Regions from separate parts of the Rhizobium sp. 01T437 genome, predicted to be linked through region 2. Evidence: riboswitches for the same ligand, from Rfam matches in the RefSeq annotation. Region 2 holds a riboswitch; each other region holds the start of a gene.

Region 1 (3,204 bases), on a different contig from region 2:
GCGGCCTTTTTGCCATCGGGCTAGGCTTCCTGCTGATGAAGTCAGGCAGTGCTGCCGCCGCGCCAAGCTGGCTGACGATGCTGCCCGGCGCGCTGCTTGCCGGCATCGGGCTTGGCTTCACCAACACTCCGGTCACCAATACCACGACAGGCGCCGTCTCCAGCGATCGCGCCGGCATGGCCTCCGGCATCGACATGAGCGCCCGGATGATCTCACTCGCCATCAACATCGCCGTCATGGGCTTCATCCTGTTCAGCGGCGTGCTCTCCCATCTCAAGAGCACCTTGCCAACCTCGACGGATGCCGGCGACCTGCGCCTGCTCGCCGAACGGATCTCCGCCGGCAACATCGCCTCCCTGCCAGACATTCCGGCCGGGACGGTGCATGATGCGCTGGTCGCTGGCTTCGGTGGCGTCATGCTCTATGGCGCGATCGGCGTCTGGCTTCTCGCCGCCGCAAGCTTCCTCGTCTTCGCCCATTGGAAGACACCGGCCTGTGCCAAGGATTGCGGCACCCAGCCGGCAGAATGATGCACACCCGCGCCGGCTCAGACCGGCGCGGCCTCGTTTTCCACATGCCCCCAGCCGTTATGGAAAACCAGCTCTTCCAGCGCCATCCGCTGCCGCCAGCCTTTGACTGCCAGTTCCGGCTTATCATAGAGCCGGTCGACGAAGCCGGCGCAGAGCCAGGCGACGACCTCGATATGATCGGGAATGCCGAGGATCTCCTTCAGGTCACCCTCGCGAAAAATGCTGACCCAGCCGATGCCCACCCCTTCGGCTCGTGCCGCAAGCCACAGGTTCTGGATGGCGCAGACGGTGGAATAGCTGTCCATGCGCGGATTATGGGTGCGACCCAGCACCACGCTGCCGCTGCGGGTCGGATCGCAGGTCACGCAGATGCCGAGCGGCGCCTGGACGATGCCTTCGAGCTTCAGCGAACGATACTTTTCCTGCCGTTCGCCGTCGAACATGCGGGCCGCTTCCTCATTCGCCCTAAGGAAGGCATCGCGTACCCGCGCCCTCACCTCGACGCTCTTCACCAGAATGAAATTCCACGGCTGCATGAAGCCGACCGAGGGCGCGTGATGGGCCGCCGTCAAAAGCCGCGTCACCAGATCATCCGGCAAGGGATCGGGCAGGAACTGGCTGCGCACGTCGCGCCGCGTCATGATCGCGTGATAGACGGCCTCGCGTTCGGCCGCAGAAAAGCTGGATGCCGGGCAAACGGCATCATCAATGGGTCGCATCGTCAAATCCCCAACAACGCAACCGCCCGCCGTCCGCGCGGGTTGGGTCTATCTTGCCAGGCCGGTCTTCTGACTTGGCGTCATCCGCTTCCGCTGCCTTCCCGGCCTTGCGGCCAGTGGCATTCTATGCGGCAAGCGTCGGCCTTACAGCGTTGGGCACGTTCCGGTCTTGCACCGGATTCCCGATTCTCCCGCTTGGAAAGCGGGCACCTGACGGGCGATCTATGGCGCGGAAACGGCATGGCGGCAAGCTGCATGCGACATTCATTTCGTGGACAGGCTGAAAATGCTGGCCTAGAACGAAGCCCGAATCCGACCGACGCCGTTGGCGCCGTATTTTTTCTCATTGCCTTCCGGTTGCCCGTGTCCCGCCTAACGCCGATGATCCTTGCGGTCGCTCTGTTCATGGAACAGATGGATTCGACCGTGATCGCCACCAGCCTGCCGGCGATTGCCGCCGATATCGGCACCTCGCCGATTGCACTGAAGCTTGCGGTAACAAGCTACCTCGTGGCGCTGGCGATCTTCATTCCGATCAGCGGCTGGATGTCGGATCGCTTCGGCGCCCGCAACATTTTCCGCCTGGCGATAGCAGTCTTCATGATCGGCTCCGTCGCCTGCGCCTTCTCCAACTCCATCGCCGCCTTCGTCATTTCCCGCCTCATCCAGGGCGCCGGCGGCTCGATGATGACGCCGGTCGGGCGATTGCTGCTCGTGCGCGGAACGCCACGTCACCAGCTGGTGAATGCCATGGCATGGCTTACCATTCCGGCGCTGATTGGCCCGATCATGGGCCCGCCGATCGGCGGCTTCCTGACCACCTATCTCAGCTGGCACTGGATCTTCTGGATCAACGTGCCGATTGGCATTATCGGCATCATCCTCGTCAGCCGTTTCCTTCCGGCCGTCGAGCCGCGCAGCCCGAAGCCGATGGATTTTCCAGGATTCTTCCTGTCGGGCATCGGCTTTGCCGGTTTCGTGTTCGGCCTGTCGGTCATCAGCCTGCCCGCCGTTCCGGTCATTTACGGCTATATCACCGTCGCTGTCGGCGTCCTCTCCGGCGTCCTCTATTTCGTGCATGCCAAGCGCACGCCGCACCCGCTGCTCGATCCCAAGATGTTCCGCTATCCGATGTTCCGGGCGGCGATTCTCGGCGCCTCGAATTTCCGTATGGGCCTCGGCGCGCTGCCCTTCCTGATGCCGCTGATGCTGCAGCTCGGCTTCGGCCTGACGCCGCTGCAGTCAGGCTCGATTACCTTCATCAGCGCACTCGGCTCCATGGGCTCGAAATTCGCTGCGACCCGCACCTATAATGCTTTCGGCTTCCGCAACGTCATTGCGCTGACGACCTTCCTCGCCGCAATCTTCCTCGGCGTGAACGGCTTCTTCACCGCCGAAACGCCGATGTACATCATCATGGCTTGTCTTCTCGTTGGCGGTCTCCTTCGCTCCATGGCCTTTTCAGGCGTCAACGCCATGGCCTTCGGCGATGTGGACGAGGCAGACAGCAGCCAGGCGACGGCGATCAACGCGGTGGCACAGCGCATCTCCATGGCCATGGGCGTCGCGGTCGCCGGCACGATCCTGGAAATCTCCTCGAGCTTCCATGGCGGCAAGCTGCTGGTGTCGGACTTCCATATCGCCTTCTTCATCGTCGCGGCGATATCGGCCCTTGCCTGCATCACCTTCCTGCGCCTGCCCGCCAATGCCGGCGAGGAACTGACGACGCGCCGCCGCAAGAACAGGCATGCCGAGCCGGCAGAGCCGGAAGAGGCCCAGGGACAGGCATTGGCGGAAAGCCGATAAATCTTCACGGACCTGTCATTTTTCCTCACAGATTCCGCGTGACAATTCCGATCGGCATAGCTACATAAACGCCATGTCGATCTCGTCCGTTTACGCATCGCGATTTTATTCGTACCGCTGCTTCCAGCGGATGCGGGTCTGTGCGTAAC
Region 2 (3,204 bases):
GCTTCTTGCCGGCATTGAGGAAGGTCGGCGTTGCCGGCTGGAAACGGCCGGTGATGATCTCTTCGACCAGATCGCGGGCAAGCTGCTCATTGCCTTCGGCAAGAGCCAGCGCCACCATGCAGATACGATCCTCGTAGCGCTCCAGATAGCGTTTACCGTCGAAGGTCTTAAGCGTGTAGCTGGTGTAATATTTGAAGGCGCCGAGGAAGGTCGGGAAACGAAACTTCTTGGCATAGGCTTCGTCGAACAGGTCGCGGACGAAATTGAAGGAATACTGGTCGAGCACTTCCTGCTCGTAATAGCCTTCGGTCACCAGATAATCGAGTTTCTCCCTGAGATTATGGAAGAACACCGTGTTCTGGTTCACATGCTGCAGGAAATACTGCTTGGCCGCAAAGCGATCCTTGTCGAGCTGGATCTTGCCTTGCTCATCGTAGAGGTTCAGCATTGCGTTCAGCGCGTGATAATCCAGCGCGTCTGCTGCCTTTAGCGGTTTTGCGCCCGCATCCCGCGTCAGATTTGTTCCCGTGTCCAAAATCGTCCCATCCCGTCTTTGACATTGGCGACATCCTCAGCAGTCCCCAAAAGCTCGAACCGGTAGAGGTACGGCACCTGGCACTTCTGCGAGATCACGTCGCCGGCAAGCCCGTAGGTCTCGCCGAAATTGCTGTTGCCCGCTGCGATCACGCCGCGGATGTTGGAGCGGTTTTCCGCATCGTTGAGGAAACGGATTACCTGCTTGGGCACGGCTCCCTTTACGATCCCGGGGCCGCCGTCGCCGCAATAGGTGGGCGAGATCAGCACATAGGGTTCGTGAATGAGGACGTCTTCAGCGCCGAGGGGAATGCGCGCCGCACGCAGTCCCAGCTTCTCGACGAAACGATGGGTATTTTCGGACCGGCTGGAATAATAGACGATCAGGCCCATCGCTCTTCTCCGATCAGGAGAGTGCGCTGATCATATCGGGACGGAAACCCGCCCAGTGGCTGTCGCCGGCAACGACGACCGGAACCTGCATGTAGCCCATGCCGCGCACACGATCGAGCGCATCGGCATCTTCGGAAATGTCGATGATCTGATAGTCGACGCCCAGACGGTCGAGGGCGCGGTAGGTAGCGGTGCACTGTACGCAGGCAGGCTTGCTGTAAACGGTAACGCTCATCATGTTCCTCGTGATTTCAATGGATTCCGGACGCAATACTGGGATCGGGCGCCTTGCGGCGTCCGAGGCAACGCTTGATATTGATCTGGCAAGGTTGGCGCTTTACACGCCGAATTCGACCCCTCGCGGGATTTGCGCGGGCAGCGGCTTTGATATTCTCGACATAACTTCAACCCCGAAGTTCTCATGCGGACGTTCGGGGGCAGCGCAACAGCTGCGGATTTCATCCGCCTCATACATACGCGACCTTCCGGACACCCCGCCCGTGGACATCTAGTTCAAGGCAGGTCTCCTGGCTCGCGGGTCGAAGCACCCTGCCCCCAGCCTTCCCAAAGCTTCATGCCTCAGTGACCTGAAATCGGACAGTTGCTCGCCGCTTACAGTTGCGGGGGCAGCTCCGGCCTTGTTTTGCCCTCATGGCAAAACGCACCGTATTCCCATCTTAGCCTGCGATCCCTAGCGAATCGAAGGAACCTTGAACACTAGATATAGTACGCGAATCCCGGTTTGCGTCAACGGATGGTTTGTGCATCGCGTTACGGCATGTTTGAAATCACTGCATTCCTGTGAAAAACGTGGTTAACGAATGCTTAAAGAAAGCAGGCTGTGGAGAAGGCGCTAATGAAGAGAGCCGGCCTATAGCCGGCTCTCTGATTTTCGAGTCCAGGTTCAGGCCCGAATCGTCGATGCGGCATGTCGTAATATTCGGGCGGCAGCGACCATGTTGACAAGCGCCGGGCGAACCTCTTCCCACCTGCGTGTCTTCAATCCGCAATCCGGATTGATCCAGAGCTGCCCGTCCGTCAGACGCTCGCGCGCCAGCGCCAGAAGCTCCGTCATCTCCGCGACATCGGGAACGCGCGGCGAATGGATGTCGTAGACGCCGGGGCCGATCTCGTTCGGATATTTGTAGCTGCGGAAGGCCTCCAGCAGTTCCATCTTCGAACGTGACGTCTCGATGGAGATCACATCGGCATCCATCGCCGCGATGGCATCGATGATCTGGTTGAACTCCGAATAGCACATATGCGTATGGATCTGCGTTTCGTCTGCCACGCCGGAGGCGCATAGGCGGAAACTCTCGACGGCCCAGTCGAGATAGGTCTTCCAGTCGGCCTTGCGCAGCGGCAGGCCTTCGCGGAGCGCCGCCTCGTCGATCTGGATCATCGCCGCACCGGCCCTCTCGAGATCGAGCACCTCGTCGCGGATCGCCAGCGCGATCTGCCGGCTGACATCGGCACGAGAGAGATCGTCGCGCACGAAGGACCAGTTGAGGATCGTCACCGGCCCGGTCAGCATGCCCTTCACGGGCTTCTCCGTCAGCGACTGCGCATAGCGCCACCACTCCACTGTCATCGGCTTCGGCCGGGAGACGTCGCCGAAGATAACAGGCGGTCGGACATAACGGGAGCCATAGCTCTGCACCCAGGCATGCTGCGTGAAGGCGAAGCCGGAAAGCTGCTCACCGAAATACTGCACCATGTCGTTGCGTTCGAATTCACCGTGGACGAGCACGTCCAGGCCGATCTCCTCCTGCCAGCGGATCGCCGCTTCGGTCTCCTTTTTCAGGAAGGCATCGTAGTCCGCCTCGCTGATCGTGCCCTTGGCGAAAGCGGAGCGGGACTTTCGAACATCTGATGTCTGCGGGAAGGAGCCGATCGTCGTCGTCGGGAACAGCGGCAGGCGAAGCTTACGCTCCTGCAGTCCGGTCCGCTCGGCAAAATCGCTGCTGCGTGTCTTCATCGCCTCGTCGATCGCGGCAACCCGCTGTCTGACCTTCAGATCATGTACGCGCGTAGATGCGGCGCGCGATGCAACGGCCCGCGAGGCTGCCGCAATCACCTGAGAGGCCTTGCCGGCATCGCCGAGCGCTGCGAGCTCATCGAGCTTCTGGGCAGCGAAGGCGAGCCATGATTTCAGCTCACCATCCAGCCCGCTCTCCAGTTCCAAATCGATCGGCACGTGCAGCAACGAACAGGACGGCGCGATCTGTAGCCGGTCCGCACCAAAGTGCTCGACAAGCGGCTCGATCCTTTTCCGGA
Region 3 (3,204 bases), on a different contig from region 2:
CGGCCTGCAGCTGCAGGCGCATCGGCTTGCCGGAGACATCGATGAAGCCCTTGAGGCGCAGCACATCATGCTCGGCGATAATGCCCTTCAGCTTCTCGACGAAACCTGATGTATCGGCGATAGCGCCGAGCTCGACGACGAAACTGTCGAATTCGTCGTGATCGTGCGAAGTACCATCCTCATGCTCCAGCTCGTGATGGGACTTGCGGTTGACGATATCGTCTTCCGTGCCGATGCCGAGGCCGAGCAGCACGCTTGCGGGCACCTCGCCATTCCTGGCCTCGATCATCACAGGCTTGCGGGCGATGCGCGAGGCGACTTCGCTCTTCACGCGACCGAGGCCGTCGGCATCAATGAGATCGGTCTTGTTGAGCACGATGAGATCGGCGCAGGTCAGCTGGTCCTCGAAGAGCTCCTCGATCGGGCTTTCATGATCGAGCGATTCATCCTCGACGCGGCGTGCATGGACAGCATCATGGTCATCGGCAAAACGACCTGCGGCAACAGCGGCGCTATCGACCACGGTGATCACGCCGTCAACGGTGACTTCGCTTCTGATGTCCTGCCAGTTGAAAGCGGCGACCAACGGCTGCGGCAAGGCAAGGCCCGAGGTTTCGATGACGATATGATCAGGGCGCTGCTCGCGCTCCAGGAGCTTGGTCATGGTCGGAATGAAATCGTCGGCCACCGTGCAGCAGATGCAGCCGTTGGTGAGCTCGATAATATCGTCCTCGGTGCAGTTCTCCGCCCCGCAGCCCTTCAGCACATCGCCATCAACGCCGAGATCGCCGAACTCGTTGATGATGAGCGCAATCTTCTTGCCGCCGGCATTGGTGAGCAGGTTGCGGATCATTGTCGTCTTGCCCGCACCGAGGAAGCCGGTGATGACGGTTGCGGGGATTTTCTGCTGCATGGATTTAACCCTTCATTTTCAGCGGCAGACCTGCCGCGATAAAATACACGTCGTCGGCCGAAGCCGCGATCATCTGGTGCAGCCGGCCGGCATGGTCGCGAAACTCCCGCGCCATGCGGTTCTCAGGCACGATGCCGAGGCCGACTTCATTGGAAACGATGACGAGCCGCGCCTTTGCCTGCGGTAGAAAGGCGGCAAGGGCGGCGGACTGGGCGGCGATATCGCGGCCCTCCATCATCAGGTTGGTGAGCCACAGCGTCAGGCAATCGACGAGGATCGCCCTATCCGCGCCATCGATGGCCGCAAGGCGCTCGGTGAGATCGAGCGGCTCTTCATGCGTGGTCCAGGAGGGGCCGCGGTCGGCCTTGTGCTGGTCGATGCGCGCCTGCATTTCATCGTCCCAGGCGCGGCCTGTGGCGATGTAGTGGCGGTCAAGGCCGCTTGTGGTGACGAGGTTTTCGGCGAAGCGGGATTTGCCCGAGCGGGCGCCGCCGAGGACGAAGGTGGCTCCGGTCATGACAACGCCGCCCTCGGAGGAAGGACGCGAAGCCCCTTACCTCCCTCATTCCTGTGCTTGTCACAGAAATCCAGTGCGCCCCAGTCCTGGGGCGCGGAACGCTCACTCAACGACGGCGTAGATTCATTCACTGCGCGGACGCGCCGTGGCTGGATTCCTGTGACAAGCACAGGAATGAGGGAGGAGAGGAAAGTGCGCGCCGGAACTACATCACCAGCAGGCGCCAGACGCATCCCACCAGGAGGTACCGAACCGACACCTTTCACACGCACCACCAGAGGCAGCGCTGAATCAAATCCTTCAGCCAAGACAACCTCCGTGCTGGCAGCGGGCAAACGGCCCAGTATGGGCATTATGCCCGGCACGGATGGCAGGTCTCCTGGCTCGCAGTTGTCGGACGCGACAGGGGCAGACCGTTTCCGGTCGCCCCTGGTCGTGCCAGCGGATCTGCCTCGCCTTCCCGGCTGCGTCTCGTGAAAAGGCGGACGATTCGTAGAAATAGAGGCGTCCTGCCCCGGCTGATCACGATGCATTCCAGTGGCTTTTCCGGCACTTCTTCCGCCTTGCCCGCTTGCATAATGCAAGACCGTCGGCGCAGCAGTCGAAATACCGGACGGAAGACCCTGACTGCTCTACAGTCGCGGGGTCGGCTGTGATGAAGGCGCCCGGCTTGGGTCCGCCCCGTCACATTCCCTTTTCATCCGGAAGGCGTAAGGCCGATCCGGAACCATCCATTATGTCAATTCATGGTTAGGCTTCCGCCCCGGGCATGTCAATCGGCGCACTGGGCGCACACAGAGCTCATCTCGACTTACACTACCGATATTATCGTCTTTAATCAAAGGTTTACGTCACAAAAACTTTACGGCCCAGTCGGTATTTTGCCGCAATTGCCGCTCATGCGGATGCCGGCTCCGCCCTTGACCCCCACTCCTGCCGCCTAGTTTCCCCATGATGCTCTCCCGAATGGATATTCGCCGCCTCGGCCCTCTCGGCACCGTCTTTGATCCGGGACGCCTGCGCACGCTCATCCGCCACAGCGAAATGGGCATGGTCTTTGCCGGCGCGCTCGTCGGTATCGCCTCGGGGCTTGCGGTCACCGCCATGAGCTATGTCTCGGAAGAGATGCACAGGCTGATCTTCGGTATAGACGGCACGACGAGGCTCAGTGCCTCGCAAATCGACAGCAAGTTCTTGCTGATGACCGCCCCGGTTGCCGGCGGCATGCTGCTCGGCCTGTTGATCTTCATTCTCGCCAGATGGCGCAAGAAGCCGATGGTCGACCCGATCGAGGCCAATGCCCTGCATGGCGGCCGCCTGTCGCTGACGGACAGCATCCTCGTCGCCATCCAGAATCTCGTGTCCAACGGTTTCGGCGCATCCGTCGGTCTGGAGGCCGGCTATACGCAGCTTGCGGCCGGCATCGCCTCGAAATTCGGCCTGAAGCTGCAGCTGCGCCGCTCCGACATGCGCGTCCTCGTCGGCTGCGGCGCGGCCGGCGCCATCGCCGCCGCCTTCAATGCACCGCTGACGGGCGCCTTCTATGCCTTCGAGCTGATCATCGGCACCTACACCATCGTCTCGCTGACGCCTGTCGTCGTTGCCGCCCTCGTCGCCACACTGGTCGCCCGGCTGCTCTCCGGCAGCGATTTCATCATCGATGTCGGCAGCTTCGGCGCTGTCCAGCCCGCCGATTACGTGCCGGCGATCGCCCTCGGCGCCTTCTGCGCCGGCATCGGCATCCTCATCATGCAGGGCGTCTCCTTCGTCGAGG
Region 4 (3,204 bases), on a different contig from region 2:
TTGGGTGCCTTGACCGTCGGCTTTGCGGGCTCCTTGTCCGTGGTTGCGGCCACTGCCTTGTCATCGGCGGCATCTTCGGCGGCTGCATCCGCGCCGCAGAATTTCGCCCGGAAATCGTTCCACTTCATGTCCTTGGCCGAACCATCGGCCTTGGCCGTCTGATATTTGGCGCTGCATTCCTTCATGGTCAGCGCGGAGGCCGGAGAAACGAAGAAGGCGGCGGCAATCAACGCTCCGGCGGAAGCGGGCACAAGCAATCTCGCAATCATGGGATATCCTCGGTTGGGGGCAGTCAAGGCACGCACGTCATCGGGGCCGCGCATCTTCGTGGCCCCGCATCTTCCAGGCTTAAGAAACGGTCCCATTGGGCGTTGCTGCATCGACCGCTTGCGGCAGATGCTCGGCGAGCAGCTTGGATACCTCGTCGGTATTGACGCCGAACTTGGCAGCAAGGTCGCGCAGCTGATCGGAGGACAAGGCTGCCTCGATCTGTTCTGCCGATACCGGGAGATTGTGGCCGGTGCCGATCCAGGATGAAACCTGCTGACCGAGCCCCGCCGAATTGAGCTGGGAAACAATGCCCTGCAGACCGCCGGCATTGTCGAATAATCTGGTTGCAACCGCGACGTAATCGACTTGCCTGCCGGCAAGCACATCAGAAAGAACGCCGCCTAAACCGTCGAAAATACTCATGGTTGCTCCTCCACCAATCAGTGTATTCTACATTAGCATGAGGTAAAATCTCTGTCATTCCGGATTTGCGGAACCGACGCCCTCCCATCGCAAACAATAGTTCTCGCTGACGCGCTTGACGTCGCCTATGGCGGCGTCCTAAGTCGAGGAGACGGTTCCCCGAGGAGAACTTCGAGGGGATTAATAGGGAACACGGTGCGGACGACCCAAAAGGGACCAAGACCGTGGCTGCCCCCGCAACTGTAAGCGGATTGCCGGTTATGTCAGGAATGAATGCCTCGTCGTTCATTCCCGGAAATCACCGGCGAGCTGGTCACTCCAAGTGCCACTGCGCGAAAGCGCGGGAAGGCAGATGACCGGCTGACATCCGCGAGTCAGGAGACCTGCCGTCAATCACGATCCAATCAGCCGGGCGGGGATGCCTGGACAAGGAGCAGATATGATTGACCTTATTTCCTGCCGCTTGCCGCACGCGATCCGTCCCGATTGGACCACCCGCCGCTAGCCCTCCCTCCACGCTTGGCTCCCGCATCTGCGCGCGCCGGCGTCCGCTAGCCCTTTTCCTTCCGATCGAGAGTTTCCAATGCGCCAGATAGTATCAGGCTTTTCCCTTGCGCTCGGGCTCGCCGGCTTTTGCTTGGCCGGCCTTGCAGCACCCGCCTTCGCCGCCACCCAATATCCCCTTACCCTCAGCAATTGCGGCCAGCAGGTCACTTTCGAAAAGGCGCCGGCCAAGATCGTTTCGATCGGCCAGGGCATGACCGAAGTGCTCTTCTCGCTCGGCCTTGCCGACAAGATCGCCGGAACGGCCGTCTGGGTCGGCCCGGTCCTGCCGCAATATGCCGAGGCCAACAGCAAGATCAAACGGCTGGCCGACAACGATCCGAGCTTCGAATCCGTCGTCGGTGCCGAGCCCGATCTGGTGGCCGCCGAATTCGAATGGCATGTCGGCACGCAAGGCTCCGTCGGCAAGCGCGAGCAATTTGGGGATCTCGGCATCAACACCTATGTCGCGCCTGCCGATTGCGTCGCCAAGATCAACACCGATGGCGGCGACGGCGTGCGCAGGGAGCTGTTCACGATGGACCTGATCTATCAGGAAATTGCCGAACTCTCCGAGATCTTCGACGTGAAGGACCGAGGCGATGCGCTGATCGCCGACCTGAAGAAGCGCGGGGCCGCAGCCGTCGCCTCCGTTTCAGGTGCTGCCGCCAAGAACCTGCCTGTCGTCTTCTGGTTCTCCAGCAAGGAGGTCAAGGGCGATGCCTTCATCGCCGGCAAGAACAGCGCGCCGGCCTATATCCTGAAGACGCTCGGCGCCAAGAACGTCGTGACGACTGAGGAAGAATGGCCCCTCGTCGGCTGGGAAACGATTGCGCAGGCCAATCCCGCCGTCATCGTCATCGCCACCATGGACCGCCGCCGCTATGCCGCAGACGACCCGAAGGTGAAGGTGGATTTCCTGGAAAATGATCCTGTCACCAAGGAGCTCGATGCCGTCAAGAACAGGCGCTTCATCATGATGGACGCGCAGTCGATGAACCCGACGATCCGAACGATCGACGGTATCGAAATCCTGGCAAAGGGCATCGCTGCCTCCGGTCTGGCGCAGTGAGCCAGGCTGCCTTGCCACAGAGGAAATGGTGGGCGCTTGCCGCGCTCACCATCGCCGCCTTCCTCCTGCTCGGGCTGATGGTCAGCCTTGCCGTCTCGATCGGCGAGATATCGATCCCGCTCGCCACCACGGCAAAGGCGGTCTCCAACCGCCTGTTCGGCACGGCATTCGAGCTCAGCCGCATCCATCAGGGCATCATCTGGGATTACCGCCTCAGCCGCGCGCTGGTGGCGGCGAGCGCCGGCGCGTCGCTGGCGCTTTGCGGCACGGTGCTGCAGGCGCTGCTGCGCAATCCGCTCGCCGAACCCTATGTGCTCGGCATTTCCGCCGGTGCCTCCACCGGCGCCGTCTGCGTCATGATCCTGGGCCTCGGTTCTGGCGTGCTCAGCCTCTCCGGCGGCGCCTTCATCGGCGCCGTGATCGCCTTTCTTCTGGTCGGCATTCTGGCGGCCGGTGCGGGCGGCACCAGTGAGCGCATCATTCTCTGCGGCGTGGCGGGCTCGCAGCTCTTCAATGCGCTGACCTCCTATATCGTCACGACCTCGGCCAATGCCGAACAGGCGCGCGGCGTGCTCTTCTGGCTGCTCGGCTCGCTTTCCGGCGTACGCTGGCCGGATGTCTATCTCTCCGTGCCGGTCGCACTCATCGGCTTCGTCGTCTGCCTGGCCCATGTGCGCGCCCTCGATGCCTTCGCCTTCGGCACGGATGCCGCAGCCTCCCTCGGCATCGCCGTGCGCCGCGTGCAGTTCACCCTGCTCGGCGTCACCGCGGCGATGACGGCAGGCGTGGTCAGCATGATTGGTTCCATCGGCTTCGTCGGCCTCGTCATTCCCCATGCCGCCCGTTTCCTCGTCGGCCCCGCACATGGCCGCCTGCTGCCGGCGACAGCGCTCGGC

Evidence for each region. A riboswitch is a leader RNA that binds a small molecule or an ion and turns the genes downstream of it on or off. The one in region 2 is predicted to bind cobalamin.
Region 1: linked by a shared signal. The riboswitch ahead of bluB (5,6-dimethylbenzimidazole synthase) and the one ahead of nrdH (glutaredoxin-like protein NrdH) in region 2 are both predicted to bind cobalamin.
Region 3: linked by a shared signal. The riboswitch ahead of cobU (bifunctional adenosylcobinamide kinase/adenosylcobinamide-phosphate guanylyltransferase) and the one ahead of nrdH (glutaredoxin-like protein NrdH) in region 2 are both predicted to bind cobalamin.
Region 4: linked by a shared signal. The riboswitch ahead of AC1DM5_RS32800 (ABC transporter substrate-binding protein) and the one ahead of nrdH (glutaredoxin-like protein NrdH) in region 2 are both predicted to bind cobalamin.

Annotation. Positions count from the first base shown of each region.
Region 1 is NZ_JBFTPM010000001.1:284,151-287,354, reverse strand. Features, by position in the region: gene AC1DM5_RS01555 (MFS transporter) at 1-530, shown strand, start outside; gene bluB (5,6-dimethylbenzimidazole synthase) at 548-1,249, opposite strand; cobalamin riboswitch at 1,292-1,478, opposite strand; gene AC1DM5_RS01545 (MFS transporter) at 1,631-3,055, shown strand.
Region 2 is NZ_JBFTPM010000004.1:417,910-421,113, forward strand. Features, by position in the region: gene nrdE (class 1b ribonucleoside-diphosphate reductase subunit alpha) at 1-535, opposite strand, end outside; gene nrdI (class Ib ribonucleoside-diphosphate reductase assembly flavoprotein NrdI) at 514-927, opposite strand; gene nrdH (glutaredoxin-like protein NrdH) at 941-1,162, opposite strand; cobalamin riboswitch at 1,428-1,655, opposite strand; gene metE (5-methyltetrahydropteroyltriglutamate--homocysteine S-methyltransferase) at 1,832-3,204, opposite strand, start outside.
Region 3 is NZ_JBFTPM010000007.1:231,604-234,807, reverse strand. Features, by position in the region: gene cobW (cobalamin biosynthesis protein CobW) at 1-913, opposite strand, end outside; gene cobU (bifunctional adenosylcobinamide kinase/adenosylcobinamide-phosphate guanylyltransferase) at 918-1,430, opposite strand; cobalamin riboswitch at 1,783-2,177, opposite strand; gene AC1DM5_RS17115 (chloride channel protein) at 2,385-3,204, shown strand, end outside.
Region 4 is NZ_JBFTPM010000029.1:13,532-16,735, forward strand. Features, by position in the region: gene AC1DM5_RS32790 (hypothetical protein) at 1-269, opposite strand, end outside; gene AC1DM5_RS32795 (YidB family protein) at 349-693, opposite strand; cobalamin riboswitch at 830-1,098, shown strand; gene AC1DM5_RS32800 (ABC transporter substrate-binding protein) at 1,277-2,308, shown strand; gene AC1DM5_RS32805 (FecCD family ABC transporter permease) at 2,305-3,204, shown strand, end outside.